2 linked regions of the Metabacillus sp. B2-18 genome follow. The protein of the gene in region 1 interacts with the protein of each later gene in a pairwise test. Links are inferred from orthologs where the notes say so. Each region holds a gene or a part of one and is shown on either strand. Other genes may lie near its edges.

Region 1 (17,006 bases):
TTGCAGCTATCGGATGAACATAAACGACTACGTGCATTTCAGGAAGAATTGAAGAAAGGGAAGCTGATCCATGATTAATACGATCAATATTGTACTGCATGCAGAGCAAATTGAGAACAATTCGTTTTATGTGTATTGTACATCTGCACACGACGAAAGCCCGCTTACAGTTGAAGAGTTTTCCCGTTATCTTTTCACCTGGCACGAGTCTTCTTTTTTCGGAACAAAATTAGAGGACATTAGCTATATCGGCTTGCCAGCTGTTCAGCTCTCAGCATGGATGATGGTCGAGCTGCTCGGAAAAGAAACGTACAATTCACTTGCGACGATTTCGTTGTCAGAAGATGCAGAGCGCCTTGCCCATGTGGCCCATACGATTTATGACATCATCGCAAATGGTGAGTATGTGCCTGATTTTGAAGGCTGGAAGCAAGGTGTGACACGCTTTAAAGATGCCCGAAATGAGCTCGAAGGCTTTGCTTTGGAATGGTTTTCTGCGGCTATGAACGATCTGATCGAAAATGATTTGATTCTTCATGATGCATGGGCAGATATTGTGAATGCTTATCCTGTATTAACAACGTTTCAAGGACATTTCATCGATGAAGCAGATTTTCTTGAAAAAATCGGTTGGCATCACGATGATACACCATTTACAGTTGGCCTTCGATTAAATGAACCAGAAACGGACACTGATGATTGGCAGCTTGAGATTCTTTTGCGTAGTAAAACGGATGAAGATGATTTGATTCATTATCAAGGCGAGCTGCCGAGAAAGTGGAAGCCTTTCTTAAGCAAGATTGAGCGTGAGCAGGAGCGCTTTTCAGAGGTTGTGCCTTGGTTAAGCTTTCAAACTGGAACCACGTATGTGACTGAAGATGAAGCTTGGTTGTTTTTAACCGATGCGAGTGAGACGCTCATTAATATGGGCGTGGAAATTTTGCTTCCATCATGGTGGCAGGTTGTGAAGGATTCGCAGCTTATGCTCAAGGCCAAGGTATCATCGTCCCCTCGTGGGCAGTCATTTGTTGGCATGAACTCATTGATTGATTTTAACTGGCGCTTTTCAACAAACGGCGTGGAGATGAGTGAAGAGGAATTTCTGCAGCTCGTTTCGCAGCAGCGCCGCCTTGTAAATTTTAGAGGACAGTGGATTAAGCTTGATCCTGCCTTCATTAAACAGGTTCAGGCCATTTTGAAAAAAGCTGATCGAGATGGTTTACATTTGTCTGATATTCTTCATCAGGAGCTGAACGCAAAAGATCTTGACGAAGATCATGATGATGTCGTTGATGCACGTGCATTTGCTAATATTCAAATTGAATTGAATCAGCAGATGAGAGGATTGCTTAGAAAGCTGACCGATACGGAGGAGCTGCCTACACACCAGATACCTGAGGAGTTTCAAGGAACACTTCGCCCTTATCAGCAAAATGGTGTGGATTGGTTGTTGTTTTTACGTAGTGTTGGCTTTGGCGCTTGTCTTGCAGATGATATGGGTCTTGGAAAAACGATTCAGATGATTGCTTATTTTTCTTATGTAAAAGCTACGGAAAAGCCTGAGCATCCTGCGCTCATCATTGCGCCAACCTCAGTGCTTGGTAACTGGCAGAAGGAATTTGAAAAGTTTGCTCCGCACTTGAATGTGAAGCTTCATTACGGACCGAACCGCCCTAAGGAAGAGGGGTTTGCTCCTTCATTACAGGGCTATGATGTGATTATTACTTCATATGGACTGTCACATGCTGATTTCGAGGAAGTTTCAGCTGTTAAGTGGAGTACGATTTGTTTAGATGAGGCGCAAAATATTAAAAATGCGCATACAAAGCAATCGCGGGCAATCCGCAAGCTACGCGGGCAGCATCATATTGCCTTAACAGGAACGCCAATGGAAAACCGCTTAACAGAGCTTTGGTCCATTTACGATTTTCTGAATCATGGTTACTTAGGCAGCTTGCATAGCTTTCATAAACGCTATGTTCTTCCAATTGAAAAAGATCGTGATGTGGAGCAAATTGAACAGCTGCAGCGTTATATTAAGCCGTTTTTATTAAGACGTACAAAACGAGATGAACAGGTTGCGTTGAATTTACCTGAAAAGCAGGAGCAGAAAGAGTATATTCCGCTCTCTATTGAGCAGGCCTCATTGTATGAGCAGCTTGTGAAGGATACATTTGAGCAGGTGAATTCATTGGCTGGTATGCAGCGTAAAGCATTGATTTTGAAGATGCTTGGGAAACTGAAGCAAATTTGTAATCACCCTGCCCTGTATTTAAAGGAACAACAGCCAAAGCAGTTAGTTTCTCGTTCACATAAAATTGAGAAGCTTTTAGAACTTACCACCTCCATCCGTGAGCAACAGGAAAGCTGCTTAATTTTCACGCAATATATCGGCATGGGTGAAATGATGAAAGGGCTGCTGGAAAAGGAATTTGGTGAAAAGGTGTTGTTTTTGAACGGAAGTGTGATGAAATCAGAGCGTGACCGAATGGTTGAATCGTTTCAAAACAAGGACTTTCCGTTTTTAATTCTTTCATTGAAGGCTGGTGGAACAGGACTGAATTTAACAGCCGCCAACCATGTAATCCACTATGATCGCTGGTGGAATCCTGCCGTTGAAAACCAGGCAACAGACCGCGCCTACCGAATTGGTCAGGACCGCTTCGTTCATGTTCATAAACTCATTACAACCGGAACGATTGAGGAAAAAATTGATGAGATGCTCGAGAAAAAGCAATCATTAAATGATGAAATTATCCAGAGTGAGAATTGGATTACAGAGCTTTCTTCTGATGAGCTTGAAGAGCTCTTTACGTTATCGATGAGCTAGGAAGGGGTTTTTTCAGATGGCAACAAAGCAAAAAAGCAAGAAGAAAAATGAAGAAAAAAAGGCCCCACAGTGGCAAAAGCTAGTTACATTAATTGAAAAGAAGGTTTCGAAGTAGAGCGACAGTTTTTTAGCTGTCGTTTTTTTGTTTTTCCGTTACATTCTTTAAATAAAAATGGCTGATCGCTAAGCAATCAGCCATTTTATTACATTTCCATTTCAACCGCGTTATCAATAACCTCTTGAGGAACTTTTACTTCTTCAATTTCATTATAATCAGTGTACGTTCCTTCCATATTTTGCTTCAGTTTAACAGTTTCACCTTCAGCGGTAATTTCCATATCCATTACCGTATTTAGGCTTGTTGGGTAGTATGTTTCTTTGTTGATGTGGATTTCATACTTAATTTCATTGATCTTCATATTATTAAAAACATCTCCACCTGCGTAAAGATCTTGTGGAAGTGTTTGTTCGACTGTTTCTTTAATAAAGTCTGTGAATTTTTCACCTGATGCATTTAATTTTAAAATGAAGTTTTTATCATCTTGCTCAAATGTAAAGTCATCAACAAATTGTTGAAGCTTTTTTAGCTCTTCTGCTGGATTTGTTTCTTGTGTTGATGTTTGCATCAGTTGATCTGACATTTCCTTCGGGAACGTCATCCATTGATTTGTTGATGAGTCAAATACAAAAATTCCATCAGGGGAGAAATATGTTTCAGTTGTATAAGTATTTTCCGCTCCAGCTTCGTTCATGTTCATATCCATTTTTTGATATAGTGTCATTGGATTTGTTACAACCTTCATATCAATGGTTGAATCCATATCAATTTCTTCTGTTTGCTCAGAAGCAGACATTTCTTGAGTCATATCCATTTTAACAGCGAAGCTTTTCACTGATTCTGAAGCTTCCATTGATTTTGTCATTACTTCTTCAAGAGTTAGTTCTGATGTGTTTTCCTTTTTTGTGCTTTCTTCTGTTGGCTCTGCTTCTTCGTTAGTTGTTTTTGCTGTTTGATCACATGCTGCAAGCATAAACATTAATAAAGCGGCAAAAACAACCGATAGTGTTTTTTTCAATTTGTACACTCCTTCTTCCCTTTTATATGTTATACGAATAAGTTCCCAGGAAGTTTCATATTTCTCCCAGAAACTATGGACTATGTGTAATGATAATAGAGATAGAGGGAAAATTCATGGTACAAATTAACGAGTTTTGGACAAAAGATTCCTATCATCAAATTTGCAAAAAAATCGGCTGATCACCTCACAGCAATCAGCCTTAAAAAATGTGGAATTAAGGGGATACCATTGATTCTTTCTCATGAAGAGAACGAGGGAAAATTAAGCTTCTTGCTCGACTAGTTCACGTGGCTTACCACTCATAAAGCGAACAGAATCAGCAACAACTTCTGTAACATAAACACGGGTTTTTTCAGCATTTTCATAGCTTCGTGTTTGGATACGACCTGTGACACCTACGATTGAACCTTTGCGGCAGTAGTTAGCCGTATTCTCAGCAGTTCGTCTCCACACCGTACAATTCACAAAATCTGTTTCAATTTCTCCGGCTGCATTTCGGAAGCTTCGGCTAACAGCAAGTGTGATGTTCGCCACCGGTGCTCCATCAGCTGTGTAGCGAATTTCGGGGTCTTTTGTTAATCTTCCAACCAAAATGATTTGATTGATCACTTCATTCCTCCTTTCCTTTTTTGTACAAGCTTATTGTATTCGATTCCTAAGGATTGGAAAAATGAGTGAAATTGTTTTTTTATTTGCTTCTGTGCTATGAAACTAAATTTTTCTTATAAGGAAATAAATTTTTTAATTTGGTTTTATCTTGATACAACAAAATTCAACAATTTTCTAGTTTTTTTAATAATGTTGGTCTGTTAGTCGTTGTAGGGAATTCGTTACATATGAAAAATTGTTTTCACCAGTGAAGCTTACACTTTGAAGAATGTGTTGAAAGGATTGAGATTGAATGATTTCTTCATGAAGAGGTGTGTCAATATAGTGTTTTTCATCCTCATTCCAGGTAAAATACTGAATGGATAAGTCACTTTTTTCTAATTGAAAAATGATACGTAGAATACTATTCAAATTTGGCTCTAAATATCGGATATCGACTGTGGCGTGTACAGGAACCCGAAAATGATGATAGTTTGTTGTACCTACTTCTTGATCTCCTACTCTCAGAATAACTAAGTTTCCATCGGTATGTTCTCTAACTCGTTGTGGATTTTTTTCTAAGTAAATTGATTTCAGCCTAAATTCAACCATTTCATGACCTCTCTTCAATTATTTGTCAATGTAAGTATATTCCAATTTATCCTATTTCAAAATTTAACTATTTTTCATTTTTGGCTAAATTTGACGAAATATCGGGAAAAAGATAGTTTCATCTCTTTCTTTCGTTGTATTTTACGTATTTTCTTAAATTAGGACGAATTATCTATTTTTGTACAGTATTAGAACATCACTCCATATGTTCTGTATTAGAACATACCTTGTCCCTATTCTCCTTTACGATAACAGTAAGCTTGGAGAAGGGAAATGTTGTTACATGAGAGAATTAGAGAAATTCCAAATGAATCTAAGATTTTATCGTGAACAAAATGGTTGGTCACAGGAGCAGTTGGCCGAAACAATCAGCGTATCCCGACCAGTTATTACCCGCCTTGAAACAGGTGAGCAAGCTCCAGATCTTTCTTATTTAATATCGCTTAGCAATGCGTTTCAAGTAAGCATCGATCATCTGCTTGGACGCGATGAACAAACAAATGAATATCTTTATGAAATGTATGGAAAATATCAAGCTGAAGGCTCCGTTTCTCAGTTGATTGATTATTTAATAAAAAACCCTAAGTTCACGCAAAGCCTGCAAGAGCTTTTATTAGTAAAAACGAAAGACCGAAAAGAAATTGAAGCCATCATTATGACCGTCATTGAACGGGTATCAAATGTTTCGAAATAGACCGTCGATTGGCTCATTCTGTAGTTTGTGATCTCTATGGTATACTAAAAGAAAACGAGCTAGCGAGGATGATATCATGAAAACGTTCAAGCTTGTCGGTCTACAAATTGATGATACAGCAGTAATTGAAAACAAAGTTATTTCTTTGAAAGATGGTCTTGTGATTAACAAAGAAGATGGCGAAAACTCCTGGTTAATCGAAGCTTTAATTTCAAAAGAATGGTTACCTTTTTTTAAAGAGCACGTGGAACAACCAGACACTCACCTGAAGGTCCTTGTTACAATCTCCAAAACAACCAACACACCTGCACAAATATCCGCTAGTGTGAAAAACATTACAGAATTGGAGGAATCTATTTCTGTTTTGTTGGATGGACGGTTGTTGGCGAGGTCGGTTTAGGGCGGAGGTTGTGGTGCCTGTGCGGGGGATGTGGTCCGGAGCGGGGTGCTTGGTGCCTGTCACTTCCCGAATTTTGTCGAATGGCTGCACATGGTTGTGTGGCTTTTTTGTGTTTTTTCAAAGTGTATTTCACAGCCAAGAACATCTTTTTTCACAGCAAAAGGCCCAGAACTACATCGGGTTCTGGGCTAAAGCTTCTTAAAATATTTTTTTCCGATCTCTTTCGTCTTTTAGAATCTCAACCGCTTCTCTGAAACGTTGAGAATGGACAATTTCGCGTTCACGTAGGAAGGCTAAACTGTCATTCAAATCAGGGTCATCGGACATGTTTATGATCCACTGGTATGTAGCACGCGCTTTTTCTTCTGCAGCGATATCTTCGTAAAGGTCAGCGATTGGGTCGCCTTTTGCTTGGATGTAAGTTGCCGTGAATGGTGCGCCTGCTGCGTTGTGATAGAAAAGTGCTGAGTCGTGATTTACATAATGGGGGTCAAGGCCCGCTGCTTTTAGCTGCTCTGGTGTGGCGTCTTTTGTGAGCTTGTAAATCATTGTTGCGATCATTTCGAGGTGGGCAAATTCCTCTGTGCCGATATCGTTTAATAAGCCCACTACTTTATCAGGAATTGTGTAGCGTTGATTTAAATAGCGAAGTGCAGCTGCGAGTTCACCGTCGGCACCGCCGTATTGTTCAATAAGATATTTTGCAAGTGTCGGGTTACATGTGCTTACTTTTACAGGGTATTGAAGTTTTTTTTCATAAACCCACATGCTGTTATTCTCCTCTCCTGTTTATGTCGCTTTTTGTCTAATCGCGGATAAATCTTCAGAATCGCAGATAAAATGCGAATAATCGCGGATAAATCTCGAAAATCGCAGATAAAATCCCGATAATCGCGGATAAACCTCTTGATAGAATTGAAAATCCTGCTAGATTGCTGATATATGCACTAATTTAGAACAAGTCCAGGCTAATTTGCCGATATACCTCCTAATTTAGTAGCTAATCCCTGCTATATGGTCGATACACCTCTTAATTTAGTATCTAATCCCTGCTATTTTACCGATATATCCCCTAATTTAGTGCAAATCCCTGTTGAACCTCCGATACGCCTCTAATTTAGTAGCAAATCCCTGTTAAATCGTACGAAGTTAAGCCTCTATTTTTGAAGATAAATCCAGGTCAGTTCCTCTTAAACTCTGTTCACCTCAATTACCGCCCCACTACACCTGCCAAGGCCATGGAGCAGTTCCCCAGCTCCAATTTGCATCGGCAAAGCTGCCACCGTATTGTGTGAGCATGCCGAATTTGGCTTCAAATGTCTGTCTTAACTGTTTGGAATAGGCAGCGTATTGGTTAAATTGTTGCAGGGCTTGCATGTCATTTGGATGTGTATCTAAATATAGAGTTAGTTCGACAAGTACAAAGTCTACAGCTTGAAGCTCCTCTAGCAGTTTGTAGTACTCATCTGGTAATTGCTTGTGACTCATGGCTTTGGACCTCCTTTTGCCTCATATGGATTTACGTAATCATCATATAATGCAGGCCAAAGTGTTCCCTTTTTCAGTGCAACTCTTGGGGGAAACTGTTGTAGGTTTGGTGGTTGAAAACCCATATATAAATGAGGAGGTGTTGAATAAAATTTCACACCAATTGGACGACAAGGATCAAAACGACTATGGAACGGATGATAGGTTTTCATATACGTTAGATGCTGTTGGTATGGAGCATTCATGTCTTTCATCTCTAACACACCTCTTTTTTCCTATGGAACCATCATTCCATATTAATCTAGAAAACTCTGTTCATTTCATCCTATTCGGTGTGAGATCATAAATATGATTAATATTTTTAGATTAAAACATAAAAAAGGCCAACATCGTTATGTTAGCCTTTCACATCTTATTTATTCTCGTCTTCGTTGTTGTTACCTTCTTGTGTACCTTCGTTGTTGCCTTCCATCATATCGTTAGCTTCGTCAGTACCTTCTTCTAACATGTTCTCGCCTTCGTTAGCGCCTTCTTCCATCATATCGCCGCCTTCTTCAAGGCCTTCTTCTACGTTTTCACCTGCATCTTCAAGTGGTTGTTCTGTATCCATTTCACCGTTTTCTTCTGTTGGTGTATTTTCTGGTGGTGCTGGATCTTCGTCATCTGCAGTACAACCTGTTACGATCATTGCTGCTAGTAATGATCCTGATAAAGTTAATAGCCATTTTTTTCTCATCATAATTGCTCCTTTCTATTTTGACCTTTTTTAGCTTTTGAATCCGGTCTTTGATTATGCTTCCCATTTCGTCTATTTTCATTCTTACTTTTCATGAAAATTGATCGGCCGATATGCTTTATATAGACAAGTTTCCAGTGAATGAAACCTTCCTCATGCAAAAAGAGTCAAACGACCTATCTGGTCATTTGACTCTTATGACTTCTTACTCTTCTGATTTTTTCTCACCTAAAGCAAACATGATTTCTGTTTCACATGCTACTTCGCCGTCAACTGTTGCGATGGCCTTTCCTTTACCAAGTGAACCACGTAAACGTGTGATCTCAACTTCAAGTCTTAGCTGATCACCAGGTACAACTTGTTTTTTGAAACGACAGTTATCAATACCAGCAAAAAATGCTAGTCTACCGCGGTTTTCTTCCTTTTTTAAAATTGCCACTGCGCCAACTTGTGCAAGTGCTTCTACAATTAATACGCCGGGCATTACCGGGTAATCTGGGAAATGACCGTTAAAAAATTCTTCATTCGCTGATACGTTTTTGATTCCAACTGCACGTGTTCCTTCTTCGACCTCGAGCACGCGGTCCACAAGTAAAAATGGGTAACGGTGTGGAATGATGCTCTTGATTTCATTACTATCTAGCATATGTATAAGCTCCTTTTTAAGAAAATCATCACTATGTATATGTACGACAAAAGGAAGGCTTTCACCTTCCTTTTAACAAGTATATCCCGAGCTTTATTCTTTTTCAACCAAGTCAATGATGTGCTGCCAAGTGGACTTTTCAAGGGCATCCTTTGGTTCGCCACTACCAATGACTCCGTAGCCGACGATAAGTCCAGCGATTGTGCTTACAACCATAAGAATTAAAACAAGCAGAACCCTCACCCAAATAGGGAGTAATCGAACTCGAACAATCACCTTTTGACGACCTTCTTCATGAATCTCTTGTTCTTTTTTAGACTTTTTAGCCTTTTTCACTTCTTCTCGACTGATCGGTTTCGTCGTTTCTTTAGCTACCAATAGACTAAACTCCTATCTTACGCCGTTTATTAATCCCAGCATTTGGTCACCAAGTGTAACCGATTTTGCATTCATCTGATAGGAACGCTGTGAGATTAATAAATCGGTCATTTCCTTGGATAAGTCAACATTGGACATTTCAAGTGCCCCTTGCTCCATTGCAACATCACCGCGCAGCTCACCTTCTAGAAACGTTAACACTTCATTTAACGGAATGTCACCTAAATCCTTTAATCCATAACGGTTGTTTCCGTTTTGAATTAACATTTGCGGGCGATCTACTTGGACAACACCGAGCTGAAATTCTTGTGGTGCTTCTGTTTGGTCATTTTGAACGGTTGAAATCGTACCATCATTAGAAATAACGATTTTTTGAAAATCATCATTAAAACGAATCGGATTTTGATTTTCATCAAGAACAGGACTTCCATCAGAAGCTGTTAACAATAATTGATTTGTTCCATCATTTGTTGGTGATAAGTATAATGCACCATCTCTTGTATAATTAATCTCCCCGTTTACGTCAATTTGTAGAAATTGATTTGGAAGAGTAAAGGCAATATCAAGCTCTCTGCTTGTCTGTTTAATGTTTCCTTGTGTAAAAACAAGGCTGCTGTTAAGCATAGCTCCTGTTCCCTGTCTAATTCCTAATTCCCTGCCAAAACGTTGCTCTGCAATTTCCTCAGCAGCGTTGGGCTGGTTATTGAATTGTTGACGTACCAGCTCAGAGAAAGAAGTTTCTGTTCTTTTATAGCTTTGTGTATCAATATTAGCCATGTTGTGGCCGATTTGATCAAGCTGCTTTTGAAGCTGACTCATCGTATTCGTCGCTGTTATCATTGAGCGTAGCATTTACTAGTACCCCCTATTATATGCGGCCAATTTCGTTCGCGGCCTTGTCCATACTTTTATCATAAGCTTGTAATACCTTTTGATTCGCTTCAAACGAACGGTACGCTGTCATCATATCTGTATACGTACGTCCAACATCTACTGTTGAAGTTTCTAAATAATTTTGTCTTAGATTATATTGAATGTTATCGTTGTTTACTGCAGTTGGCAGTTCTTCATTATTGAAAGTACGGAATAAACCATTACCTTCTTTTACAAGGTTACGAACATCCGCTTCAAAACGAACATCAATTTGTGCTACGAACTCTCCATCCGCAATTACTTCTCCATCAGGCGTTACTTGGAATTCGCTAGATTGAATGGAGATTGGCTGGCCTGTTGTAGATAGTACTGGATTTCCTCCAGAAGTTAGGATCCCGTTATTATCTAGTGTAAAGTGACCGTTACGAGTATAACGCTCTTCACCTGCTTGGTTTTGAACGGCAAAAAACAAAGCACCTTTTACATTCGTTTCTGCGTTTAAGGGAATAATTTCTTCTAAAAGCGCTACATCCGTGTACAAGCCAGTTTCTTTAAGACCGCCTTGTGAAAAAGTGCTTTGTAATTCTTGAACGTAAGCACCTGTGTTAATCGAACCAATCGGTGTGATTTGACCAAAACTTGAACCATTTGTTGTTGGTACTGATTTATTTTCCATTCTATTTAAAAGCATTTCGGGAAATGCGCGGACACTTGCTTGATCCGCTTTATAACCAGCTGTATTGGCATTTGCCATATTATTTGAAAGCATTTCAGTACGTCTTTGCTGTGCAAGCATTCCTGCTGTTGCTGTATATAAACCTCTTAACATCTGTACACCCACCTTAGTCACATAGTTGTTACCGTACAAATGAATTCTTTTCGACAGAATTCCCTATCATTTATTATAAAGGACATTGGCAGTTTTCTCATTACATTTTTTCATAAATTACCTGTTATATTTTAGGGGAAAATAATGATAGGAACCCACTCCTATATTTTTTTACCGGACAAGCCCTTATACTTAAGAAAAATCTGAAAAAGGCAAACTTGTTGAAAAACAAGGACGCAAAGCTATGGGCCTACCCAATGTTCAACATTGCAAGGCTGCCAAGCTGCCAGGCTCCTTTTTGAGCCATGGGGCTATTGAAAAGGAGAGGCTAATGATGAAAATAAAGGTTGTAGTTCTGACATTACTATTCTTACTAGGATCTCAACTAGGAGGTCTAGCTTTGAATCATAAAGCACAAGCTGAGGGTCTGTCGCCGGGCTATTCAACATGGCTCTGGGATACGAGTAAAATTGTAAATGACCGCGAAGTTACATTACAGTTTTTAGAAGCAAAGCAAGTATCACACGTGTTTTTGCAGATTGACCGTAGTATTGATGTTACCTATTATCACACTTTTATTAGCGAAGCTGCGAAGCTAGGTATGGATGTTTACGCGTTAGATGGTGCACCTAACTGGGGTGCTAACAATAAAGCATTTTTGAACTTTTTAAATTGGGTAAGTGGTTATCAAAATGGGGCAGCTACTGGTCAGAAGTTCGCCGGAATTCACCTTGATATTGAGCCTTATTTAACAGAGCAATGGACAACAAACTATGGGGCTGCTGTTCTTAAATACCAAGGAGCGATTTTAGCTGCCGCTAATACTGCATCTGGTTTAGGCATCAGTCTTGCAGTTGACATTCCGTTTTGGTTTGATGAAATGAACTTCCGTAACAAACACGGAAAAGGCAATCTAGCCGAATGGGCGTTAAAAAATACAGACGAAGTGACCATTATGGCCTACCGTGACAAAGCCGTTGGCCCAAATGGCATTATTGAATTAGTGAAATATGAGATGGATCTCGCTGTGTTGCTTAATAAAGATGTAACGATCGCAGTTGAGACGATGAATCTCGGTATTAGTGACGGATTTTTAACGTTTTTCGAAGAAGGTCAGGCGGAAATGAATAATCAGCTGGGGCTTGTTTTAGAGCAATATCAGGGTTATTCCAGTTTTGGTGGGTTTGCTGTGCATCATGTTGGTAGTTGGATGGAGTTGAAGTAGGGGATTGGATTGGAGTTGGGTTTTGGCGTGAATTTACTTGGTGAATTCATGCTTTTTTTATGGAGTTTTTTGGGGGGCGTGGATTTTTGGGGTGGGTTTTCTTAATAGGTATGATTAAGACTAATTTGCTCATATTTTGCTCTTGGTTTCGTCTTCGTGGCGCGATGATGACCATCTTCCTCTTGTTTTGCTCTTGGATTGGTCTTCATGGCCACGATGATGACCATCTTTCTCTTGTTTTACTCTTAGATTGGTCTTCATGGCCACGATGATACCATCTTCTTCTTGTTTTACTCTTGGATTGGTCTTCATGGCCACGATGATGACCATCTTCCTCTTGTTTTACTCTTGGATTTGTCTTCATGGACGCGATGATGACCATCTTCCTCTTTTCTTACTCTTGGTTTGGTCTTCATGACCGCGATGATGACCATCTTCCTCTTGTTTTACTCTTGGTTTGGTCTTCATGGACGCGATGATGACCATCTTCCTCTTGTCTTACTCTTGGTTTGGTCTTCATGACCAAAATGATGACCATCTTCCTCTAATTCCACTCCCTAATTGGTCTTCATAACTTGGATGAAAACCATCTTCTTCTTTTTTAGCTCTTGGATTGGTCTTCATAACTAATGAACGACATTTCTCTCTTCCTCAGATCTTTTTTGTCGTTCTCTCCACGATGAACGACACTACTCTCTTCACCGCTCCTGTTTTGTCGTTCATACCCCGATGAACGACACTACTCTCTTCCACCGCTCCTGTTTTGTCGTTCATAATCCCGATGAACGACACTACACTCTCCCCTGCTCCTAACCAATCATCATCCCAATATAAATATTTCTACCTAACCTACCCCAGCAAAAAAGCCTCATAAAACTAACAATATAAACAAGACAAAAAAAGAGCCTGTACACACAGGCTCAAAAGCTTACTTATCCGAATTTTTTGCGTGGAAGTTTGTCCATGTTGTCAAGCATAATTCCTGTTCCGATTGCTACACAATCCATTGGTGATTCCGCAACTAGTACAGGGACTTTTAGTTCTTCTGCTAGTAGCTGATCAAGGCCGTTTAGAAGGGCTCCGCCACCTGTTAAGATCACGCCGCGGTCGATAATGTCGGCTGATAGTTCTGGAGGAGTGCGTTCTAATACACTCTTAGCAGCTTGTACAATCGCAGCAACTGGTTCACGAAGTGCTGATTCTACTTCGGTTGAATTTACTGTAATTGTGCGAGGTAATCCTGTCACCATATCACGTCCACGAATATTAATTTCTTCATAACGTGCGCCTGGGAATACCGTTGCAACATTGATTTTAATATCTTCAGCTGTACGTTCACCGATTAGAAGCTTGTACTCTCTTTTAATATATTGCAGGATTTCATTATCAAACTTGTCCCCTGCCATTTTAATAGAAGAGGCGGTGACAATATCGCCCATTGATAACACAGCGACATCAGTTGTACCACCGCCTATATCTACTACCATGTTTCCATAAGGTTGGAAGATGTCCATACCGGCACCAATGGCCGCTACTTTTGGTTCTTCCTCTAGGAATACATTTTTTCCACCGCTTTTTTCAGCAGCTTCTTTAATGGCTTTTTGCTCAACAGATGTAATATTCGTTGGGCAGCAAATTAACATGCGTGGTTTTGAAAATAATCCTTTTACATTTAACTTATTGATAAAATGCTTTAACATTGCTTCTGTTACTTCAAAGTCTGCGATGACGCCATCTTTTAATGGGCGAATGGCAACAATATTCCCAGGAGTACGTCCTACCATACGTCTTGCTTCTTCACCAACGGCAAGAACCTTTCCGGAATTCTTGTCTAACGCAACAACGGAAGGTTCATTTAGAACAATTCCTTTACCCTTAACATGAATCAGTACATTTGCCGTACCAAGATCTATACCAATATCCCTCGCGAACATTCTATCTATATCCTCCTTGCAAATCTCATTCCCGTGATTAGTTTAACCTAATTAAATATTGTATCATAAAATCGCAAAAATAGTATGATTTTGTAAAATAATTTCAAGTATTTATGTAGGAATATGTCGATTATGAAAGATGTAGATAGAATGTGCTTATTTCACTGGTTCTTCTTCTAAAATCTCGTCCTTCTTGTACTTAAGCTTTGTTGCTTCTCCACCACGCAAATGTCTAATTGATTTATGGTAATCTAGTATCTCCTTTACCTCATTCGCAAGATCAGGGTTAATTTCAGGTAACCTTTCTGTTAAATCCTTATGGACGGTACTTTTGGAAACTCCAAACTCCTTCGCAATAACGCGAACTGTTTTCTTTGTCTCCACGATATACTTCCCAATCTTGATTGTGCGTTCTTTGATGTAATCGTGCACACCACTCTACCTCCCTAATATGGATGTGAGAAGTGTGAAATGAGACTCGCATACAAAAGTCACTTTGGCTGAATTTCTCTTAGATGATCGTATGATGTCTCTATTACAGCGATTATAAATTACACTCACGATCCCTCACCTCAAACACTCTCTTTGAATAGGTTTGTAAACATTTTATTAGCTTGGATTAAGATATATGCAAGAAAACTCAAGTGGGACAAGGGATTCTTTGAATTTTTTTCAAAAACACCCGTTTAGGACAGGAAATCTGAGGGTTTGGAGGTTGTTTTTTTGAATCTGATTTTTTTCCGGGGTGAAAGGAAATAGTAGCTGGGTGAATTATTTCCCGAGAAATTTGTCGATGTTTGAGAGCGATCGCGAGGTATAAGAAAAACACACTCTAATAGTGTATTAGGGAGGTTGAGAAATTATTTCTATTTTTGAAGATTTTTTTGATTTTCTGGATGTAAAATTGGGAGTACGTGGCGGTGGGTTTTTAATGCCTTTTAGGGGCCCTGTTACATTATTGTTTATGTGACTACCCTCTATATCCTATATATCACTCCACCACTCCTCTAAAGCTCTTGAGTGATGCCTAGCAGCATCAAATTCGATCAACAAGTTATGCATATGTGAAACATTGTGAAACAAGAAATTTCGGGGAGTGACAGGCACCAAAAAACCCGAACCAACTTCTGATTCGGGCGTGTGAAACATTATGTGAAACAAGAAAACTCGGGAAGTGACAGGCACCACCAAAACTCCGCGGACCGGCCCCCTCTAGTCCATCCAGACCTCCCCATCTTTGTAAGTCATCTGCTCAGGGTAGCGCAGGTTGAGTACTTCTTCTTGTGTTTTGATGGATGGTGCTTTTGTTGAGAGTGATACGATTACGTTTGTTAGGATGGCTGCTGTGGCGCCGAAGATTCCTGCGCCGGTGTCGATGATGCCTGCGATGGTGAAGCCGCCGTATTTGCTGGCGAAGATGTAGATAAGTGTGACGGCAAGACCGACGAGCATTCCAGAGATGACTCCTGGTGTGTTAGAGCGTTTCCACCATACTCCGATTAAGAGAGCTGGGAAGAAGGTTCCTGATGCGAGAGCGAAGGCCCAGGCAACGATTTGCGTGATAGCTCCTGGTGGGTTTAAGGCGATAAGACCCGCGAATAAAGTTGCAATAACAATGGACCAACGTGCTACTGATAGACGGTTCTTTTCTGATGCGTTTGGCTTCATAACTCGATAGTAAATGTCGTGTGCAAATGAAGATGAGATCGCAATCATTAGTCCACCTGCAGTTGAAAGGGCAGCAGCCATTGCACCAGCTGCAACTAAGCCGATAACGAACATCCCTAGGTTCGCAATTTCAGGTGTTGCCATAACGACGATATCATTTGAAATGATTAGTTCACTCCATTGAAGAACTCCATCTCAATTGCCGTCTGCAAGCTGGAGCTTTCCAGTGTTGACCCATGATGTTGTCCATGCTGGTAATTCAGATAGCTTTTGTCCTGCTACTTGTGTCATTAAAATGAAGCGAGAAAATGCTGCGTATGCCGGAGCAGATAAATATAAAAGTCCGATAAACAAAATCGCCCATGCTCCTGACCATCTTGCTGCTTTCATCGTTGAAACGGTATAGAAACGAACGATTACGTGTGGAAGACCAGCTGTTCCTGCCATTAATGTGAACATAAGGGCTAAGAACTGCCATTTCGTTCCGTTTGTAAATGGTGCGAAATATTCAGAGATTCCTAGCTGACGATCAAGCTCACCCATTTCCTCTACAATTTTTCCGTAGGATAACCATGGTGCTGGGTTTCCAGTGATTTGCAGTGACATGAAAATAACCGGGATTAAGTAAGCAATAATCAAGATGATATACTGTGCAACCTGTGTCCATGTGATTCCTTTCATCCCACCAAATGCAGCATAAAAGGCAATAAGCACAACCCCAATCATCGTTCCTAGCTTTGCATCAATTTCAAACAGCCGCCCGATAACAACCCCTGAACCTGAAAGCTGACCGATTGAGTATGTGAAGCTGATGATGATCGTACAAATCGCGGCAATCACACGTGCAGTGTGGGAATTGTAACGGTCACCGATGAACTCTGGTACTGTGTAACGACCGTATTTTCTTAATTGAGGTGCTAGTAAGAATGTAAGAAGTAAATATCCTCCTGTCCATCCCATAATATATGCAAGTCCATCATACCCAAGGAGCATGATTGTTCCGGCCATCCCGATGAAGGATGCTAC
Region 2 (13,048 bases), 4.7 Mb from region 1 along the record:
GCTCTCCTAACCACATTAAGAATGCTGTACCTGCTGTTAATACAATCGCAATTAACAAGTATGTTCCTATACCAGGGTTATTAATTAATAATCCTCCTGATTGGGTGTTAAACCCGTAAGACATACCTAACGCTTGGATGAAACCTAATATTATCGTAAAGTATCTTGTAAATTGAGCTAACTTACGACGCCCAACTTCACCTTGTTTAGACCATTCAGTAAACTTCGGAACAACATCCATCTGTAAAAGTTGAATGATGATTGAAGCTGTGATGTATGGCATTATTCCCATCGCTAAAATAGAGAAGTTATATAATGCTCCACCACCGAATGTATTTAGAATTCCGAACACGTTAAGTTCATCCTGGGCCTTTAACACATCAGCATTAACATTAGGCACAGGTATGAACGTACCAATACGAAATACTACTAACATTAAAAGGGTGAATATGATCTTACTTCTAATATCACCCACGCGCATAAAATTGGAGATTGTTTTAAACATTAGATCACCTCAGCTGTACCGCCAGCAGATTCAATTGCTTCTTTAGCAGAAGCTGAGAATTTGTTAGCTTTTACAGTAAGTTTTTTCTCTAACTGGCCGTTACCAAGGATTTTTACACCAGATTTCACATTACTTACAACGCCTGTTTCAAGTAATAACTCTGGAGTAACCTCTGTACCGTCTTCGAAACGGTTTAGGACATCAAGGTTAACAATTGCAAAGTCCTTGCGGTTGATGTTTGTGAATCCACGTTTAGGTAAGCGTTGGAACAAAGGAGTTTGACCACCTTCGAATCCAGGACGAACTCCACCACCAGAACGAGCATTTTGTCCTTTATGACCTTTACCAGCTGTTTTACCGTTACCAGAACCGATACCACGACCAACACGATTACGTGTTTTACGTGAACCTTCTGCTGGTTTCAACTCATGAAGTTTCATCGGGACACCTCCTTATATATTTATGTTTCTATTATTGTTCTTTAACTGTAACTAAGTGAGCAACTTTATTAATCATACCGCGAATCGCAGGATTATCTTCTTGAACAACAGTTTGGTGTAACTTTTTAAGTCCAAGAGTTTTAACAGTAATACGTTGATCTTCAGGACGACCAATCACACTGCGAGTGAGGGTAATTTCTAACTTATTCGCCATTGTTTTCCCTCCTTATCCTAACAGTTCTTCTACCGTTTTTCCACGTAACTTCGCAACTTCTTCAGCACTCTTTAGATCATTTAATCCAGAGATTGTAGCACGAATCATATTAATTGGAGTGTTTGAACCTAAAGATTTTGAAAGAATATCAGCTACACCAGCTAACTCAAGTACCGCACGAACAGGTCCTCCTGCGATAACTCCAGTACCTTCTGATGCTGGTTTTAAGAGAATGTTACCTGCACCAAATTGACCGATAACTTGGTGAGGAATTGTAGTACCTACCATTGGTACCTCAATTAGATTTTTCTTAGCATCCTCAATTGCTTTACGGATTGCTTCTGGTACCTCTTGAGCTTTACCAGTACCGAAACCTACATGACCGTTTTTATCACCTACAACAACTAGTGCTGCAAAGCGGAAACGACGACCACCTTTAACAACTTTTGCAACGCGGTTTACCGTAACTACGCGTTCTTCAAGCTCTAATTTGTTTGGATCAATACGACGCATTCTTTGTGTCCCTCCTTTTGCGATTAAAATTCTAGTCCAGCCTCGCGAGCAGCTTCAGCTAGAGCCTTTACACGACCATGGTATAGATAACCCCCGCGATCAAATACAACTGTTTTAACGCCTTTTTCGATAGCACGTTTTGCTACTAATTCTCCAACCTTTTGAGCAGCATCAGCATTGCTTTTAGAATCTAAATTAAGATCTTTATCTAATGTAGACGCACTTACTAAAGTAACTGAGTTAGTATCGTCAATTACTTGAGCATAAATGTGTTGGTTAGAACGATATACGTTTAAACGAGGACGTTCAGCTGTGCCTGTTAACTTAGCACGAACACGTGCGTGTCTTTTTTTACGTACAGCATTTTTATCAGCTTTAGTAATCATTTAGGTCACTCCTTTCTTATCAACTAAGCGATATTACTTCGCAGTTTTACCTTCTTTACGACGTACATGTTCGCCTTCGTAGCGAATACCTTTACCTTTGTAAGGCTCTGGTGGACGAACGTCACGAATATTAGCTGCAATAGCACCTACACGCTCTTTATCAGTTCCTTTTACAAGAACTTTAGTTTGTGATGGTACTTCAATTTCAATACCAGACTCAGGTGTGATTTCAACAGGGTGAGAGTAACCAACGTTAAGAACTAACTTGTTACCAGATTTAGAAGCACGGTAACCGACACCGATAAGTTCTAAACCTCTTTCAAAACCTTTAGAAACACCTTCTACCATGTTTCCTAATAAGCTACGAGTTGTACCGTGTAAAGCACGGTGCTCCTTAGCATCAGAAGGACGAGTAACAGTTAACACGTTATCTTCAATAGCGATTTTCATATCAATATTGAATGTACGAGTTAATTCACCTTTAGGTCCTTTAACTGTTACAGTATTATCATCAGCGATGTTAATAGTAACACCAGCTGGGATTTCAAGTAATTTCTTACCAATACGAGACATTCATTACACCTCCATTCTATTTAAACGTATTACCAAACGTATGCTAATACTTCTCCACCAGTTTGTTTTGCACGAGCTTCTTTGTCAGTCAAAACACCTTGAGAAGTTGAAACGATCGCAATACCTAATCCGTTAAGTACACGTGGTACTTCGCCAGCTTTAGCATATACACGAAGACCTGGTTTACTGATTCTTTTAAGGCCTGTAATTACACGTTCATTGTTAGCACCGTATTTTAAGAAAATACGAATGATACCTTGTTTATTATCTTCTACATACTCTACGTCACGTACGAAACCTTCACGTTTTAAGATTTCAGCGATTTCCTTTTTGATTGTTGATGCAGGAAACTCAAGTTTTTCGTGACGTACCATATTCGCATTACGAATGCGAGTAAGCATATCTGCAATAGGATCTGTCATAACCATTACTAAATAACCTCCTTCCCGTTATACGGTTTTACCAGCTAGCTTTTTTCACGCCTGGAATTTGACCTTTGTAAGCAAGTTCACGGAAACAAATACGGCAAAGCTTAAATTTACGTAGTACTGAGTGTGGACGTCCGCAACGTTCGCAACGAGTGTACTCTTGTACTTTAAACTTTTGCGTGCGCTTTTGCTTAGCAATCATTGATTTTTTAGCCACAATTTCGCCTCCCTTTACTAGCGATTATTTTTGGAACGGCATACCGAACTGTGTTAATAGTTCGCGCGCTTCTTCATCAGTATTCGCAGTTGTTACGATAACGATATCCATACCACGAACTTTGTTAACTTTATCATAATCAATCTCAGGGAAGATTAATTGCTCTTTCACACCTAAAGTGTAGTTTCCACGACCATCAAATGATTTCTTAGAAACCCCACGGAAGTCACGTACACGTGGTAATGAAACAGAAATTAATTTATCTAAGAATTGGTACATACGCTCACCACGAAGTGTAACTTTTGCACCGATTGGCATACCTTCACGTAGACGGAAGCCCGCGATTGATTTTTTAGCTTTCGTTACAACTGGTTTTTGACCAGTGATTTGTCCTAACTCTTCAACAGCTACGTCTAGAGCTTTTGAGTTAGATACTGCATCACCAACACCCATGTTGATTACGATTTTTTCGATTTTTGGAGTTTGCATTACTGATTTGTAAGAAAACTTTTTCATTAATGCAGGAGTAATTTCACTTTGATACTTTTCTTTAAGGCGGTTCATACATATACCTCCCTTCCTGATTTACTATTTATCTAAAGTTTCACCAGATTTTTTTGCTACACGTACCTTTTTACCGTCTACCACTTTATAACCAACACGAGTTGGCTCACCAGATTTAGGATCAAGTGGCATAACATTTGATACATGGATAGGTGCCTCTTGGTTTAAGATTCCACCTTGTGGGTTTGCTTGTGAAGGTTTAGCGTGTTTTTTCACGATGTTAATACCTTCAACAAGAATACGGTCTTTTTTAGGATAAGAAGCAAGAACTACGCCTTGTTTACCTTTATCCTTACCAGAGATAACCATTACTTTATCACCTTTTTTAACATGCATCCTAGTTGCACCTCCTTAGTAAGGCAATTCAATTTATTATAGAACTTCTGGAGCTAAAGAAACGATTTTCATGAAGTTGTTTTCACGTAATTCACGTGCAACTGGTCCAAAAATACGTGTACCACGTGGACCTTTGTCATCACGAATGATAACACATGCGTTTTCGTCAAATTTGATGTAAGAGCCATCAGAACGACGAGCACCACTCTTAGTGCGCACGATTACAGCTTTAACAACATCACCTTTTTTGACAACGCCACCTGGTGTTGCTTGTTTTACCGTACAAACAATTACATCACCGATGTTAGCAGTTTTACGACCAGAACCGCCTAACACTTTAATTGTTAATACTTCACGAGCACCAGAGTTGTCAGCAACTTTCAAACGAGATTCTTGTTGGATCATCTATGTTACCTCCCTTCGGAATTAACTATCCGAACAATATTAAATGATAATAGCTTCTTCAACAACACTAACTAAACGGAAGCGTTTTGTCGCAGATAATGGACGAGTTTCCATAATTCTTACGATATCGCCAGTTTTAGCTTGGTTGTTTTCATCATGAGCTTTGTATTTCTTAGAGTATTTTACACGTTTACCGTATAATGGGTGTGTTTTGTATGTTTCAACAAGAACAGTGATAGTTTTATCCATTTTGTCAGAAACAACACGACCAGTATAAACTTTACGTTGGTTACGTTCACTCATTCAGTAAACCTCCTCTCTTATTAACGATTATTAGCAGCAAGCTCTCTTTCACGGATAACAGTTTTCATACGAGCGATCGATTTACGAACTTCACGGATGCGAGCAGTGTTTTCTAATTGTCCTGTCGCTAATTGAAAGCGAAGATTAAATAACTCTTCTTTAAGAGACTTTACTTTTTGTTCAATTTCAGCAGTGGTAAGGTCACGAATTTCATTAGCTTTCATTTGATTCACCACCAATTTCTTCACGTTTTACAAACTTCGTTTTAATCGGTAATTTGTGAGAAGCTAAACGTAAAGCTTCACGTGCTACCTCTTCAGTTACACCTGAGATTTCAAACATAACTTTACCTGGTTTTACAACAGCTACCCAACCTTCTGGAGCACCTTTACCAGATCCCATACGTACCTCTAAAGGTTTTGCAGTATAAGGCTTAGAAGGGAAGATTTTAATCCAAACTTTTCCGCCACGTTTCATATAACGTGTCATCGCAATACGAGCAGCTTCGATTTGACGATTTGTGATCCAAGAAGCTTCAAGAGCTTGAATTCCGAACTCACCGAAATGTACTTCAGTACCGCCTTTAGCACGACCGCGCATTTTTCCACGGTGCTCTCTGCGATATTTTACGCGTTTTGGCAATAACATATTATTTTCCTCCTTCCTCAGTTTTCTTCTTAGTAGGAAGAACCTCTCCACGATAGATCCAAACTTTTACGCCTAATTTACCGTAAGTTGTATCAGCTTCAGCTGTTCCATAATCGATATCAGCACGAAGTGTGTGTAGTGGAACTGTTCCTTCGCTATAGTGTTCAGCACGTGCGATATCTGCTCCACCTAAACGACCAGATACTTGTGTTTTGATACCTTGAGCACCAGCACGCATAGCACGTTGAATTGTTTGTTTTTGTGCACGACGGAAAGAAATACGGTTTTCTAATTGACGTGCAATATTTTCAGCAACTAATTTAGCATCTAAATCAGCTTTTTTGATTTCAAGAATGTTGATGTGTACACGTTTGCCAGTTAATTGGTTAAGTGCTTTACGAAGTGCTTCAACTTCAGTACCACCTTTACCGATTACCATACCTGGCTTAGCAGTGTGGATTGTAATGTTTACACGGTTAGCAGCACGCTCGATCTCAATTTTAGAAACAGATGCATCGCTAAGACGTTTAGTAACATATTCACGAATTTTAATATCTTCATGTAAAAGAGTTGAGTAGTCTTTTCCTGCGAACCATTTTGACTCCCAATCACGAATAACTCCGATACGAAGACCGACTGGATTTACCTTTTGACCCACTGATTATCCCTCCTTCTTTTCTGTTAAGATGATTGTGATGTGGCTTGTGCGTTTGTTGATTGCACTTGCGCGACCCATAGCACGTGGACGGAAACGTTTAAGAGTTGGACCTTCGTTTGCATAAGCTTCTGTTACAACTAAGCTATTAATGTCCATTTCATAGTTATGTTCAGCGTTAGCCACTGCCGATTTTAATACTTTCTCTATGATTGGAGAAGCAGCCTTTGGCGTGTGGTTTAAAATCGCTACTGCTTCACCTATTTGCTTACCTCGAATAAGATCTAAAACTAAACGAGCTTTACGAGGAGCAATACGAACTGTTCTTGCGACAGCTTTAGATTGTTGCATTTAAATGCCTCCTCTCATTAACGTCTTGTTTTTTTGTCATCACTAGCATGACCTTTGTAAGTACGTGTAGGTGCGAACTCACCTAGTTTATGACCTACCATATCCTCAGTTACATATACAGGAACATGTTTACGACCATCATAAACAGCGATAGTGTGACCAATAAATTGTGGGAAAATTGTAGAACGACGTGACCAAGTTTTAATAACTTGCTTTTTCTCAGTTTCATTTAATTTCTCAACTTTGTTGATTAAATGATCATCAACGAATGGTCCCTTTTTTAAGCTACGGCCCATGATTGTACCTCCCTTCGCGATCGTGCTACGGTTCGATTGAACCGTAGTTCAATCACGTTATTTTTTACGGCGACGCACGATAAATTTATCTGATTTGTTCTTCTTCTTACGAGTCTTAGCTCCAAGTGTTGGTTTACCCCATGGAGACATTGGTGATTTACGTCCGATTGGAGCGCGTCCTTCACCACCACCGTGTGGGTGATCGTTAGGGTTCATTACAGATCCACGAACAGTAGGACGTTTGCCTAACCAACGTGAACGACCTGCTTTACCAATGTTGATAAGTTCATGTTGCTCGTTTCCTACTTGACCTACAGTTGCACGGCAAGTAGCAAGAATCATACGAACTTCACCAGAGTTTAAACGTACAAGTACGTATTTACCTTCTTTACCTAATACTTGAGCAGAGGTACCTGCAGAACGAACTAATTGACCACCTTTACCAGGTTTTAATTCGATGTTGTGTACTACTGTACCTACAGGAATGTTAAGTAATGGTAGTGCATTACCTACTTTAATATCTGCTTCAGGACCAGACATAATCTCTAGACCTACTTTTAAATTCTTAGGTGCAAGGATGTATCTTTTCTCACCATCAACATAGTTGATTAGTGCGATGTTAGCAGAACGATTTGGATCGTACTCGATTGTAGCAACGCGTCCTGGTATACCATCTTTGTCGCGTTTGAAATCAATCACACGATATTGGCGTTTGTGTCCACCACCTTGGTGACGAACTGTTAATTTACCTTGGTTATTACGTCCACCTTTTTTGTGTAAAGGTGCAAGTAACGATTTTTCTGGTTGATCTGTCGTGATTTCAGCAAAATCCGATACTGTCATTCCACGACGACCGTTTGAGGTTGGTTTATATTTTTTAATCGCCATATCGATATCCCTCCTTTTCTATTGAAATTATACTTCGAATAATTCGATTTCTTTGCTATCTGCAGTAAGCTTGATGATCGCTTTACGACGACGGTTAGTTAAACCGCTGTAACGACCAACACGCTTTAATTTACCTTTGTAGTTCATGATGTTTACTTTTTCAACTTTTACGCCAAAGATTGATTCGATCGCATCTTTAACTTCAGTTTTATTAGCCTTAACATCTACTTCAAACGTATATTTTTTCTCAGTCATAAGATCTGTTGAACGTTCAGTGATTACGGGGCGCTTAATAATATCACGAGGATCTTTCATTATGCAAGTACCTCCTCTACTTTTTGCACCGCAGCTTTCGTCATAATAAGCTTATCGTGGTTAAGTACATCAAGTACATTTACACCACTCGCAGTAACAACTGTTACTCCAGGGATGTTACGAGCTGATAATGCAATGTTTTCATTGTTGTCAGCTGTTACAATTAACGCTTTTCTTTCAACAGAAAGACCTTTAAGAACAGAAGCCATTTCTTTTGTTTTTGGTGCGTTAAGTGCTAAATCCTCTAAAACAACGATATCGTTGTCAACTACTTTTGATGATAAAGCTGATTTGATTGCTAAACGGCGAACTTTTTTAGGTAATTTATAAGCATATGAACGTGGAGTTGGTCCAAATACAATACCACCACCGCGCCATTGTGGAGAGCGAATAGATCCTTGACGAGCACGTCCAGTACCCTTTTGACGCCAAGGTTTGCGTCCTCCGCCTGCTACTTCAGAACGATTTTTTACTTTGTGAGATCCTTGACGTAAGGAAGCTCTTTGCATGATAACCGCTTCAAATAATACATGCTGATTAGGTTCGATACCAAATACAGAATCATTAAGTTCGATTTCTCCAACGTTTGATCCAGTTTGGTTTAATAATGCTACTTTAGGCATTACCCAATTCCTCCTTTCTTAAAGAAATTATTTAGATTTAACTGCGCTTTTCACAGTGATAAGTGCTTTTTTAGGTCCTGGTACATTACCTTTGATTAATAATAGATTGCGTTCTGCATCTACTCTAACGATCTCTAAGTTTTGAACAGTAATACGCTCTCCACCCATACGACCTGGTAATAGTTTGTTTTTGAATACACGGTTAGGTGCTACAGGTCCCATTGAACCTGGACGACGATGGTAACGAGAACCGTGGGACATTGGTCCACGAGATTGTCCGTGGCGTTTAATAGAGCCTTGGAAACCTTTCCCTTTAGAAACTCCTGTTACATCTACGATTTCACCTGCTGTGAAAATATCAACTTTGACTTCTTGACCTACTTCGATTTGCTCTAAGCTAGCTTCACGAAGTTCTTTAACGAAGCGCTTAGGTGCAGTATTAGCTTTTGCAACGTGTCCTTTTTCTGGTTTGTTAGAAAGCTTTTCACGTTTATCTTCAAATCCTAATTGAACCGCGTTGTATCCATCAGTATCAACAGATTTCTTTTGAAGAACCACGTTTGGAGTAGCTTCGATAACAGTTACCGGAATTAAATCACCGTTTTCAGCAAATACTTGCGTCATACCGACTTTTCTTCCTAAGATTCCTTTGGTCATGAGTCACACCTCCTATAAATTATCAATCATTTATTTTAAAAAATTATAATTTGATTTCAATATCAACACCTGACGGTAAGTCAAGACGCATTAAAGCATCAACTGTTTGTGGTGTTGGGCTGATGATATCAATTAAACGCTTATGCGTACGCATTTCGAATTGCTCACGAGAATCTTTGTATTTATGAACTGCACGTAGGATTGTGTATACTGATCTTTCTGTTGGTAACGGAATTGGACCAGAAACATTTGCACCAGAACGTTTTGCAGTTTCCACAATTTTCTCTGCAGATTGATCAAGAATTCTGTGATCATAAGCTTTTAAACGGATACGAATCTTTTGTTTTGCCATTATTTTCCCTCCTTTTCGCCTACTTTTAAAATAGACATTTTCTCCGCAAGAATTTTCCCTACACACGCCATGGCAAAGCGGCCGTGTGTATCGGCAACCTCCTGCTTCATCGCAGTCAAAGACCAACATTGTCTATTATACATAAAACTTATGTTAGATGCAAGAACTATTTAAAATACCTAGTTTCTTGAGCACTTTTCATATTATACATAGAATGTATAAAGATATCAAGGATATCATTGTTGGTTTATTATTCATGTATTAGAAATGTAAGTGAAATAATCTTTTTTAAAAGAAAGATCTTATTAAGATGATCATTATTCAGTCTAATTTATGTCTCAATAATCAGATACGACTTAAGAGAAAACTTATTTATATAGTAGAAATAGAATTAATTCATTTATCGAAGTACCAAGGAATATTAGATGTATGCATTTTTTGTAGGTACTCGTGCTTATTACTGAAAAGGTATAATACGAGATTTATGATTGTGGTTTATTTATGGCAATCGAAATTGATGAACTGGGTGTCAAGAGAAGTATCTTATCATATTTTTATAGGATTTGAGCAGCTTGATTGTCTTGGTGTTATTTTTATAGAGAAGTGAGTGCTCTTATGAGTTCAATTCTCATATAAATATAACCTCGTTCTTGCTTCATATTGGTAATAAGGATCATCTCTTTCTTCATTAACAATATGTTTGCTCTTCATCCATCTTATGAAGAGCATTTCTCTCTTCATTATTATCACCTTTGGTCTTCATTCTCCTTATGAAGACCATTTCTCTCTTCATTATTATCATCTTTGGTCTTCATTCCCTTTATGAAGACCATTTCTCTCTTCATTATTATCATCTTTGGTCTTCATTCCCTTTATGAAGACCATTTCTCTCTTCATTATTATCATCTTTGGTCTTCATTCTCTTTATGAAGACCATTTCTCTCTTCATTATTATCATCTTTGGTCTTCATTCTCTTTATGAAGACCATTTCTCTCTTCATTATTATCATCTTTGGTCTTCATTCCCTTTATGAAGACCATCTCTTTCTTCATCTTCACCTCCTTTGTTCTTCATTCTCCTTATGAAGACCAATTCTCTCTTCATTTTCACCTCCTTTGTTCATCATTCTCTTTAAGAAAGTTATTTTTCTACAATTAGCCATCATTTGGAGTTTCATCGAATTTATAAACTCCATTCACATTAGTGTTTAAATTTATATACAAAAAAAGACGAGCAATATATGCTCGCCTTTTATCAATTACAAATTAAGATTGGATAGAAGCTACAACGCCAGCGCCTACTGTACGTCCACCTTCACGGATTGAGAATTTAGTTCCTTCTTCAATCGCGATTGGAGCAATAAGCTCAACTGTCATTTCAACGTTATCCCCAGGCATAACCATTTCGATACCTTCAGGAAGTTGGCAGATACCAGTTACGTCAGTTGTACGGAAGTAGAACTGAGGACGGTAGTTAGTGAAGAATGGAGTGTGACGTCCACCTTCTTCTTTTGATAATACATAAACTTCTGCTTTGAAGTTAGTGTGTGGAGTGATTGTACCTGGTTTAGCAAGTACTTGACCACGTTGAACATCATCACGAGCAACCCCACGAAGAAGTGCACCGATGTTGTCACCAGCTTCAGCATAATCAAGAAGCTTACGGAACATTTCAACACCTGTTACAGTAGTTGATTTTGGCTCTTCAGTTAAACCGATGATGTCGATTACGTCACCAACTTTAACTTGTCCACGCTCAACACGACCTGTAGCAACTGTTCCACGACCAGTGATAGAGAATACGTCCTCTACTGGCATCATGAATGGCTTGTCAGTGTCACGTTCTGGAGTTGGGATGTACTCATCAACAGCGTTCATAAGTTCAACGATTTTTTCTTCCCACTCAGCTTCACCTTCAAGTGCTTTAAGAGCAGAACCTTTGATTACAGGTACATCGTCACCTGGGAAATCGTACTCAGAAAGTAAGTCACGAACTTCCATTTCAACTAGTTCTAATAACTCTTCGTCATCAACCATGTCACATTTGTTTAAGAATACAACAAGGTAAGGTACACCTACTTGACGAGATAATAAGATGTGCTCACGAGTTTGTGGCATTGGGCCGTCAGCAGCAGATACTACTAGGATCCCACCGTCCATTTGAGCAGCACCAGTGATCATGTTTTTAACATAGTCAGCATGTCCTGGGCAGTCAACGTGTGCATAGTGACGAGTTTCAGTTTCATACTCAACGTGTGCAGTTGAGATAGTGATTCCACGCTCACGCTCTTCAGGAGCAGCATCGATCATATCATATGCCATCGCTGCACCTTTACCACTGCGCTTAGCAAGTACAGTAGTGATTGCAGCTGTTAAAGTTGTTTTACCATGGTCAACGTGTCCGATTGTACCGATATTAGCATGCGTTTTGGAACGGTCGAATTTTTCTTTAGCCATTCTAAAAATCCTCCTTAGAGTTCTATTTTTTTTTGGGATATATGTAACAGAAAGTGAAACATCACTTTCTGTTCTCACATAAGTAGTTATACTTCATAAAAGGGGGTAAAATCAATTACTCACCTTTATTTTTTTTGATAATTTCTTCAGAAATTGATTTTGGAACTTCTTCATAGTGATCAAAGTGCATTGTGAATACACCACGTCCTTGAGTGTTAGAACGTAATGAAGTTGCATAACCAAACATTTCAGATAGTGGAACCATAGCACGTACTACTTGAGCATTACCACGAGCTTCCATACCTTCTACACGTCCACGGCGAGAAGTAACTCCTCCCATGATATCTCCCATGTATTCTTCTGGAATTACAACTTCTACCTTCATAACTGGCTCTAGGATTACTGGGCTACATTTTGATACAGCATTTTTAAGTGCTAAAGATGCTGCGATCTTGAACGCCATCTCACTTGAGTCAACGTCATGGTAAGATCCATCTACTAAAGCAGCTTTTACATCAACTAATGGGAAACCAGCAAGAACACCGTTCTGCATTGCATCTTCAAGACCAGCTTGAACTGCAGGAACGTATTCACGTGGAACTACCCCACCAACGATTTTGTTTTCAAATTCGAAGCCTTTACCTTCTTCGTTTGGTTCGAACTCGATCCAAACGTGTCCGAATTGACCACGACCACCAGATTGACGTGCAAATTTCCCTTCAACTTTTGCTCCTTGACGGAAAGTTTCACGATAAGCAACCTGAGGTGCACCAACATTAGCTTCTACTTTGAATTCACGTTTCATACGATCAACCAGGATATCTAGGTGAAGTTCACCCATACCCGCAATGATTGTTTGACCAGTTTCTGGGTCAGTATGAGCACGGAATGTTGGATCTTCTTCTTGAAGTTTTTGTAAAGC

What was found.
Region 2: the proteins of LPC09_RS24100 (region 1) and tuf interact in binary tests that used the Bacillus subtilis proteins (3 or more experiments, as listed by UniProt). The link is inferred for Metabacillus sp. B2-18 from one-to-one orthologs.

The regions. Positions count from the first base shown.
Region 1 is NZ_CP088245.1:4,804,070-4,821,075, forward strand. What follows is about bases 12,312-15,213. They hold LPC09_RS24100 (rod shape-determining protein), read right to left. Parts: upstream 14,313-15,213; coding sequence 13,311-14,312; downstream 12,312-13,310. Other genes in these bases: LPC09_RS24090 (amidase), read left to right, coding at 12,312-12,378; LPC09_RS24095 (hypothetical protein), read right to left, coding at 12,584-12,760; spoIIID (sporulation transcriptional regulator SpoIIID), read right to left, coding at 14,469-14,744. Also shown: LPC09_RS24015 (SWIM zinc finger family protein), read left to right, coding at 1-78; LPC09_RS24020 (DEAD/DEAH box helicase), read left to right, coding at 71-2,830; LPC09_RS24025 (DUF6612 family protein), read right to left, coding at 3,034-3,906; LPC09_RS24030 (single-stranded DNA-binding protein), read right to left, coding at 4,171-4,518; LPC09_RS24035 (hypothetical protein), read right to left, coding at 4,702-5,109; LPC09_RS24040 (helix-turn-helix domain-containing protein), read left to right, coding at 5,417-5,803; LPC09_RS24045 (YwpF-like family protein), read left to right, coding at 5,880-6,203; spore coat protein CotJC, read right to left, coding at 6,402-6,971; LPC09_RS24055 (spore coat protein CotJB), read right to left, coding at 7,425-7,691; LPC09_RS24060 (spore coat associated protein CotJA), read right to left, coding at 7,688-7,936; LPC09_RS24065 (hypothetical protein), read right to left, coding at 8,104-8,427; 3-hydroxyacyl-ACP dehydratase FabZ, read right to left, coding at 8,633-9,073; LPC09_RS24075 (DNA-directed RNA polymerase subunit beta), read right to left, coding at 9,167-9,451; LPC09_RS24080 (flagellar hook-basal body protein), read right to left, coding at 9,464-10,303; LPC09_RS24085 (flagellar hook-basal body protein), read right to left, coding at 10,320-11,153; more of LPC09_RS24090, read left to right, coding at 11,485-12,311. UniProt on the Bacillus subtilis protein: Forms membrane-associated dynamic filaments that are essential for cell shape determination. Acts by regulating cell wall synthesis and cell elongation, and thus cell shape.
Region 2 is NZ_CP088245.1:138,182-151,229, reverse strand. Bases 10,032-12,931 are described here. They hold tuf (elongation factor Tu), read right to left. Parts: upstream 12,127-12,931; coding sequence 10,936-12,126; downstream 10,032-10,935. Other genes in these bases: fusA (elongation factor G), read right to left, coding at 12,242-12,931. Outside these bases: preprotein translocase subunit SecY, read right to left, coding at 1-505; rplO (50S ribosomal protein L15), read right to left, coding at 505-945; rpmD (50S ribosomal protein L30), read right to left, coding at 977-1,159; rpsE (30S ribosomal protein S5), read right to left, coding at 1,172-1,672; rplR (50S ribosomal protein L18), read right to left, coding at 1,696-2,058; rplF (50S ribosomal protein L6), read right to left, coding at 2,092-2,631; rpsH (30S ribosomal protein S8), read right to left, coding at 2,661-3,059; rpsN (30S ribosomal protein S14), read right to left, coding at 3,091-3,276; rplE (50S ribosomal protein L5), read right to left, coding at 3,301-3,840; rplX (50S ribosomal protein L24), read right to left, coding at 3,865-4,176; rplN (50S ribosomal protein L14), read right to left, coding at 4,213-4,581; rpsQ (30S ribosomal protein S17), read right to left, coding at 4,621-4,884; rpmC (50S ribosomal protein L29), read right to left, coding at 4,905-5,108; rplP (50S ribosomal protein L16), read right to left, coding at 5,098-5,532; rpsC (30S ribosomal protein S3), read right to left, coding at 5,534-6,190; rplV (50S ribosomal protein L22), read right to left, coding at 6,194-6,538; and 7 more genes. UniProt on the Bacillus subtilis protein: GTP hydrolase that promotes the GTP-dependent binding of aminoacyl-tRNA to the A-site of ribosomes during protein biosynthesis.